DNA from 2 places in the Chryseobacterium glaciei genome. Region 2 is predicted to be linked to the other one. Evidence: riboswitches for the same ligand, from Rfam matches in the RefSeq annotation. Region 2 holds a riboswitch; the other holds the start of a gene.
What was found. Region 2 has a riboswitch for cobalamin ahead of metE (5-methyltetrahydropteroyltriglutamate--homocysteine S-methyltransferase). Riboswitches for the same ligand answer to the same signal wherever they lie in the genome.
Positions count from the first base shown of each region.

Region 1: it holds a riboswitch for cobalamin, as region 2 does, so the genes downstream of both, A0O34_RS14620 (TonB-dependent receptor plug domain-containing protein) here and metE (5-methyltetrahydropteroyltriglutamate--homocysteine S-methyltransferase) in region 2, are expected to answer to the same signal.

Region 1 is NZ_CP015199.1:3,261,214-3,265,676, reverse strand. It holds gene A0O34_RS14640 (CCC motif membrane protein) at 1-315, opposite strand, end outside; gene A0O34_RS14635 (DUF2752 domain-containing protein) at 334-627, opposite strand; gene A0O34_RS14630 (NADH:flavin oxidoreductase/NADH oxidase) at 654-1,706, opposite strand; gene A0O34_RS14625 (cytidine deaminase) at 1,811-2,293, shown strand; cobalamin riboswitch at 2,711-2,887, shown strand; gene A0O34_RS14620 (TonB-dependent receptor plug domain-containing protein) at 2,921-4,463, shown strand, end outside.
Region 2 is NZ_CP015199.1:4,061,171-4,065,633, reverse strand. It holds gene A0O34_RS18280 (hypothetical protein) at 1-266, shown strand, start outside; gene A0O34_RS18275 (Lrp/AsnC family transcriptional regulator) at 273-734, opposite strand; cobalamin riboswitch at 889-1,073, shown strand; gene metE (5-methyltetrahydropteroyltriglutamate--homocysteine S-methyltransferase) at 1,490-3,805, shown strand; gene A0O34_RS18265 (DUF4365 and DUF1817 domain-containing protein) at 3,921-4,463, shown strand, end outside.

The DNA of each region.
Region 1 (4,463 bases), 800 kb from region 2:
TTTGATTCTTTCCTGCATCAGTTGAGGATCTTTCAGAGCATCCCAACCTAATGTAGAGATCACCACGACCAAATAGGCAATGTATAAAACACTTAATATAAGCCCAATGATACATAATATTCTACCTGTATTCAAATTGCTGTAATCCGAATAAAGATCTGGATTTTTCTTGTAGAGTTCGTTATCTTTTTTGTAAAGATACAATCCGATAATCCCTGTGATAATACCTACTACTCCGTAGCAACAACATCCGATGATAGATACAATTCCTAATACAAGTACCGCTGTGGCATTTGGTAATTTTTGTTGATTCATAGTTATAATTTTAATGTTTTAGTGCAAATTAAGATAAAAATGTTTGTAAAAATAAGCAATTACCATTATAATTGAATTAATAATCGCCATTATAATTAAAACATTTCCATAGTTCCTTTTTTTATCAATAAAACTTATTCCTACGGTAAATAAAAATATCAAAAGCGTGTAAACAGCCGGAAACATATGAAAAGCATCAGAGAATCTCCCTTCAAAAACCATGACAATAGCTCTTTGGGCACCACAGCCAAAACATTCTATTCCTAAGAACTTTTTGCTTGGGCACGGTAACATGAAATCCTCTATTTTCATCTTTTTTAAATATTAATTGTATAAAATTAAGAAGAAATTTTCGCTCTTAAATACTGATGTGGAAAAAAGCATTCTTCCTTCATTTCAAACGAACCCTGAACTGCGATGTATGGATTTCTTAAGATCTCTCTGGCAATAAAAATTAAATCAGCATCGCCTTTTTGAAGAATTTCTTCCGCATGTTCTACTTTTTTAATTAAACCAACTGCACCGGTTTTCACTTCCGCTTCATTTCTTACCTGAGAAGAAAGAGGAACCTGATATCCATCAAAAAGAGGAATTTTTACTCCATGAATATTTCCACCGCTTGAAACGTCTACCAAATCAACTGAATGATTTTTTAATATTTTCGCCAATTCTACACTGCTTTCAATATCCCAGCCATTTTCAGCGTATTCTGTTCCGGAAATTCTTACAAAAAGAGCAACATTTTCATTTAATTCTTCATTTACAGCATCTACAATTTCTAATAAAAATCTGATTCTGTTCTCAAAACTTCCGCCATATTCATCTGTTCTGATGTTAGAAAGCGGAGATAAAAACTGGTGAACCAAATAACCGTGTGCGCCGTGAATTTCGATCACATCAAAACCTGCTTTTACCGCTCTTCTTGCTGCCTCTTTAAAGTTTTGAACTTGTTCTTTGATTTCCTCTATTGTTAAAACATGTGGAATTCTTTCTGTTGGGTGATAAGGAATCGGGCTTGGTGCAACGGTTTCCCAACCTTCTTCAACGGGAATTTGCAAATTGTTCCAAGTTGAGCCTTTTCTTCCTGCATGAGCAATTTGTATCCCTATTTTACTGTCTGAATTCTTGTGAACAAACTCAACAATTTTCTGAAGTTTTTCAGCCTGTTCGTCATTCCAGATTCCCATACAATGGTTGGTGATCCTTCCGCGGCGTTCTACGCCGGTTGCTTCTACTATAATTAATCCTGTTCCGCCCTGCGATCTGCTTCCGTAATGGACGTAATGGAAATCATTAGCCATCCCGTTTTCACAAGAATACATACACATCGGGGACATTACCCATCTGTTTTTTACTTCAACATTTCTGAATTTTATAGGAGTGTATAACATGTTTGATGTTTTGAATTTTAATTTAAAATTTTGAAGGACAAAATAATATTGCCCACTTGGTGAAAAAGAGGTAATTTTATCCCCCTTTTTTAGGTCCACAATATATGAAAAAAGACATACAGATAGGTTACGAATATTTTAAAAATAGCAGTGAACTTAGCGATATAGAAAATACTTTGTTCGCCAGAGCAAAACAAGCAAGGGAAAATGCTTACGCGCCTTATTCCAACTTTTTGGTAGGTTGTTCGGTTTTATTGGAGAATGGAGAGATCTTCTCCGGAAATAATCAGGAGAATGCGGCTTTTCCATCAGGGCTTTGTGCCGAGAGAACGACTTTATTCTGGGTAGCAGCGAATTTTCCGAATGAAAAGATTAAAAAGATCTTTATTGTTGGCGGACCGAGAGAATTTCATGAGAAAAATCCGCCGATTCCACCTTGTGGAGCTTGCCGACAAAGCTTAATTGAATATGAAACCAAGCAGAATGAAAATATTGATCTTTATTTTTCGAGCATGAATGATGTTGTCGTGAAAGTGAATTCTATTAAGGATTTGTTGCCGTTTTATTTTGATGCTACGTTTTTGTAGTTTGTGAGTGCTTTTTTTTAACGCAAAGATCGCAAAGGTTTTCTTTAAAATTATTGAGAATATTTTTCGTTCGCAAAGGCGTTTCACTCAGCGAAGGTTGAAAGTTTCCATTTGGTGGCTTCGAGAGCCTCAGCCACCAAATGGAAGAGAAAGTCCGATCTAGCAAAATAGGTAATAAATTTCTGAAAACGGGTGGCTGAGGTTCTCGAAGCCACCCGTTTTTTGCTTGCTACTTTATCTTGGTGATTGCAACCCTAGCCCAGATAGGAACGACATCCTTTTTCTGAAATGGCTTTGAAAAAAAGCGTGGGCGAAAAAGATATAGTGGATAGCTGGAAATAGCTCTAAAAAATAAATAAAATTGTTAATGGGTAATTAATTAAACCTTTTACGATTTTGCATTTCAATTTAATAAATTATCTTTGCAAAAATTTTGGTTTCCAGTGTATTGGAATGAAAAGGGAATTGGGTGAGACCCCCAAACTGTCCCCGCAACTGTAAATCGCAACCGAAATTTCTACGAAAAACCACTGTGCAAACGGGAAGGTGTAGAAAAGCGAAAGTCAGGAGACCTGCCAAAATCATAATAAAAAAATAGATTGCTTTCGGAGGAAAAGTAAAATAGTGATGGATATAAAAAGATCTTTAGTACTGCTTTTTTCGTCTTATGGTTGTTTTCTTTTCGCACAGGAGAAAACCATAGACACCGTTTATGTTTTTGATAACCAAATGAGTAAGGTTAAGCTTTTTCATAACGTTACCACCATCACTCCTCAGGATGCTGAAAAAAATTCAACCAATCTTTCTGAACTTTTACGTTTTCAATCTGCTGTTTATATCAAAGAAAATGGTCGTGGAGCGGTTTCTTCGCCATCTTTCAGAGGTACAACAGCCTCTCAGACTGCCTTTGTATGGAACGGAATTAATATTAACTCTAACTTTTTGGGTCAGGGTGATGTTAATAATATTCCTTTTGGCGGATTTGATCAGCTTATTGTAAAATCAGGCGGAGGAAGTGTAAGTTATGGCAGCGGCGCGATCGGCGGAAGCATCCATTTAAATAATAATCTGGATTTTAACAGAGGAGCGCATGCTTCGTTATTTTCTGAGGCGGCATCTTTCAGTACTTTTAATAATTTGCTCAAAGCTTCTTACAGCAATGAGAAATTCAGTTTTAAGGCTTCCGGTCATTATTCTATTAGTGAAAATGATTATGAAGTGGAAAATTCAAATAATTATATCAACAGAAACGGAAAATACAATAATACCAATTTCAATTTTTCGGCAGCTTATAAAATAGCACCTCATCACCAAATCTCTTGGATCTCTGAGTTTTTTAATGGAAATCAGCATTATCCTATTTTCTTTGAAAGTCAGACTCCGACGAAATATGAAACTCAAAACGTAAGAAGTTTAATTTCTTGGGATTGGAATAAAACTAAGTTCAGTAATTCATTTAAAGCGGCTTATACAGAAGAAAATTTCCAATATTTCGGAAATATCAACGGGCCAAAAACGAGTGGCGGAACAGGGAAAAATTATATTCTGAAAAATGATTTTAATTATTTTATTGTTCCAAAGTTAAATTTCAACTTAATTACAGAATTTCAGGTTAATAAAGGCGAAGGTTATGCATCCGGAATCGATCATATAAGTAGAAATGTAGGTTCTGTAGCAGGATTATTACGTTATTTTACGACGAAAGATCTTCGTTTTGAAGCAGGAGTGAAAAAAGATTTTGTTGAAGATATCAGTTCGCCACTTCAATTTTCATTTTCCGGAAAATGGAATGCTACAAATTGGTATGATGTAGGAATCAGTGCTTCAAGGAATTTCAGATTTCCAACATTTAATGACCTTTACTGGAGTCCGGGCGGAAATAAAGATTTAAAACCAGAGACATCTTATCAGTTTGAATTGAGAAATCAGTTTAATATTGCTGGCGTACAACTTTCGGTTACTCCGTATTATATGAAGATCAAAGATATGATCCAATGGCTGCCTAGCCCGCTAGGGTATTACTCAGCTTTCAATACAAATAGAGTTGAGTCTTATGGAATTGAATCCAGAATCGATTATGAAAGAAAATTCGGTAAGCATAATTTGAGAACGAATTTAGGATATTCATACACTAAATCTACCAATCTTGATACTGATAAACAGTTGATGT
Region 2 (4,463 bases):
ATTTCTCAAAACTTCACTTTGAAGAAAGTAAACAAACTATTTATTATCTTACAAACCAAATTATAGAAGAAATAGAAAAATTAGAATATGTAAATAATCAAGTAGATAAAGGGAATTGTAAAGTTTGCAATACAAAATTAACAACCTTTGATACACTAATATCTGATGAAGAATTAAAATATAAAACAATTTGTGAGAATTGTCCTACAAATATTTATAACCTTTTAAATAAGCTTGAATGGGCAAACTTTTCAATATTCATATAAGATTTTCTAAATATTCACCCCATAAATATTCTTCACCTCCGCCATCACAAAAGTGCTGTGCGTACTTCCGATGGAATCTACAGAGCCCAATTTATTGAACACAAAATCCTGATAATGCTTCATATCTCTAACCTGAACTTTTAGGAGAAAATCAAAATCGCCCGAAATATTATAACATTCAGCAACTTCTTCAATTTGTAGAATATCTTTCACAAATTCATTTCCTACAGAACGGTCATGAATTTTCAGTTTGACCTGACAAAAAACGGTAAAACCACGATTCAGCTTTTCAGCTTCCAAAACGGCTGCATAATGTTTAATATAACCTTCCTGTTCGAGTCTTTTCACTCGCTCAAAAACAGGCGATGCTGAAAGATTGACTTCTTTCGCCAACTCTTTTACGGTCAATTTTGCATTCTTTTGTAGGATTCTTAATAGTTGTAAATCCTTTTCGTCGAGTCTTTCCACAGAATAATATTCTTTTTTTGATTCTATTTTTCAAATTTACAGTATAATTCACTTTTAAAAATAATTAAAACCAAATATTTTGCTTAATATTTCAGTTAAAGCCAATCAATTTACTTTAACCAATATCTTTGAACTCTATTTTGTTCTTTAACATACCTCATCAAACGGAAAAGGTTTTACTTAAGGTAAATTAATAGGGAATCGTGTGAAAATCACGAGCTGTCGCGCAACTGTAAGTAATATACCAAAGGTTTTTGTCCAAGTAGATCAACTGTGCAAACGGGAAGGATGACAAAAGCTGTTACAAGTCAGGAGACCTGCCTGTTCCGAATGGACAATGCTTTCGCGGTTTGAAGCTTTTGGGTCATACAGATGATACTTTTGAACGTATTTTGGTTTTGAATTTTAAATTGAATTGAATTTTAACTTGATTTATTTTTTAAACGCAAAGATTTTTTTATTATGGCTTCTTATTTTTAGGGAGCAAAGATTTGCGACTTTGTCGCTGATGAAGCTTATGTTTTATACGCCCGCTTCTTAAAATCAATTTATTGATTCTTCTTTGTCCGCTTAAATAATATAAAAAATTGAATTAAAACTTTGCGTCAAAAAAAATATTAAGCCAATTCTTTTATTTAAAGAAAAAATTACGTCCTCACTGTATCTACTCTATTCCATAAATTCTTTTCCTCGGCAGCATTTCGAAGTGTCTGAAGAACTTTTAAAATCAAATTTAATTTAAAAGTTTAAAAGAAATGCAAACACACTTACTTGGCTATCCGCGTATTGGTAGCAACAGAGAACTTAAAAAAGCTTGTGAAAACTATTGGTCAGGCAAGATCCCTTTAGACGAATTGTTGGAAGTTGGAAAAACCATCACTCACCAAAATTGGAAATTACAGCAGGAAGCTGGAATCGATCTTATTCCCTGCAACGACTTTTCATATTACGATCAGGTTTTGGATATGACGTTAACGGTTGGAGCGATTCCTGAACGTTATCAGGAAATTGCTCTCAAAAAATATGAACTCGACCTTTATTTTGCAATGGCAAGAGGTCTCCAAAAAGACGGCTTGGACATTACCGCTATGAAAATGACAAAATGGTTTGATACCAATTACCACTACATTGTTCCTGAATTTCAGAAAAATCAGGAATTCAAATTATTCTCCAATAAAATCATCCAGGAATTCATCAGCGCAAAACAAGCAGGAATCAATGCAAAACCTGTCATTATCGGTTTATTGACGTATTTATTGTTAGCAAAAGAAAAAGAAGAAGGTTTTGACAAACTAGATTTAGCTCAAAACTTACTTCCGGTTTACATTCAAATTTTAAAAGAACTGGAAAATCATGGTGCAAAATATATTCAGTTTGATGAGCCGTTTTTAGCATTAGATTTAAATGAAAAAGCGAAAGAAACGTATCAGTTTATTTATGCTGAAATCAGAAAACAATTTCCAAATCTGAAATTCATTATTGCAACTTATTTTGATGGATTAAAAGATAATCTTGCCTTGGCAACCTCTCTTTCAATCGATGTTTTACACATTGATTTGGTTCGTTCTCCCGAACAATTGGATGAAGTTTTAAATATAATTCCAAACACTTTAAGTCTTTCATTAGGAATCGTTGACGGAAGAAATATCTGGAAAAACAACTTCCAAAACTCATTAAATATCATTAAAACTGCCATTCAAAAAATTGGTTCAGAAAGAGTTTTTATTGCACCGTCTTGTTCATTGCTACACTCTCCTTTTGATCTTAATTCTGAGAAAAACGAAGATATTTTATCACCTGAAATCAAACAATGGTTGGCTTTTGCGAAACAGAAAGTCTATGAAATTGTTAATTTAAAAAAATTAGCGTCAGAAAATCCGGATTACAATGTTTTACAAGCTTTAGCTGAAAATAAAAAGGCGATTGAAAACCGTAAAACTTCAACATTAATCCACAATCAGGACGTGAAAAACCGTGTTGATGTAACAACTAAAGAAGATGCGCAGAGAAATTCTCCGTTCAATGTAAGAAAAGAAACTCAGCAAGAAGTATTGCAACTTCCATTATTTCCAACGACAACAATTGGCTCGTTTCCACAGACAAAAGAAGTAAGAACTTGGCGAGCAAAATTCAAAAAAGGAAAACTGAATGCCGAACAATATGATACTTTATTGAAACAGGAAACCGAGAGAACCATCCGTTGGCAGGAAGAAATCGGGATCGATGTCTTGGTTCACGGAGAATTTGAGCGAAACGATATGGTGGAATATTTCGGGGAACAGTTGGCAGGATTTGCATTTACTCAAAACGGTTGGGTTCAAAGTTACGGAAGCCGTTGTGTGAAGCCACCTGTGATTTTTGGAGATGTTCACAGACCGAACCCAATGACCGTTTATTGGTCGGAATACGCTCAATCTTTAACTCAAAAATGGGTAAAAGGAATGTTGACAGGACCTGTGACGATTCTTCAATGGTCTTTTGTGCGTGATGATCAACCTCGTTCATTGACTTGCAAACAAATTGCTTTGGCGATTCGTGATGAAGTAAATGATTTGGAAAAAGCGGGAATCAGAATTATTCAGATTGATGAACCGGCAATTCGTGAAGGACTTCCATTGAGAAAATCTGACTGGCAAAATTACCTGAAATGGGCGGTTGAAGCCTTTAGAATATCGGCAAGCGGTGTGGAAGATGCGACACAAATTCATACGCATATGTGTTATTCTGAATTCAATGACATCATCCAAAATATCGCAGATATGGATGCCGATGTGATCACGATTGAATGCTCCAGAAGTCAGATGGAGTTGCTGAATGCTTTTGCTGATTTCCAATATCCGAATGAGATTGGTCCGGGAGTTTACGATATTCACTCGCCGAGAGTTCCGTCGAAAGAGGAAATGGTAGAATTGCTGAAAAAAGCGCAAGCCGTAATTCCTGCACAGCAACTTTGGGTGAATCCAGATTGTGGTTTGAAAACCCGTCATTGGGATGAAACGGAGAAAGCTTTGATTGCAATGGTGGAGGCTTCGAGGGAGATGAGTAAGGAGTTTGCTTTGGAGACGCTTTAAAATTATTGATATTTGTTTTTTCGGGAGCCCTTTGGGGCTCCTGTTTTATTTTATTACAAATTATATTAATCAAAAATTTATATTAAATTAGCTTTTATCAATAAAAATATATCAGATGGAGGGATTTCCTAAATATAATAAACAAAGAAAAATTGGAGATAAGGGTGTTTCAATTATAAGAAATATAGTAGAAGACGAATTTAATTGGATTTTCAGACCAGTTCATTTAGAAGATGATTTTGGAATTGATGGTTATATTGATATCATTGGCTTAGATAATAGTGTTACAGGGAAAAGTATAGCGGTTCAAATAAAATCAGGAGATTCTTATTTTAAAAGTAAAACAAATTCTGGATGGACTTATAGAGGAGAAAATAAACATTTAAATTATTATTTAAACAATAATCACCCCTTATTACTCGTAATTGTTGATTTAAATAATAAAAATGCGTATTGGACTGAATTTAATCTAAGCAAAACAAGTAGATCAACAAATGGTTGGTCAATAAATATTTCTAAAGAAAATAAATTTTCGAGAGATAATAAAAATCAAATTCAATTAATAGCTGGAGATATAGTTGATTATATGTCTCAAATTGAATATCAATGGGAAATAAATGATAAATTAAAAGAAAGCAGCAAAATTATGTTAAATGTT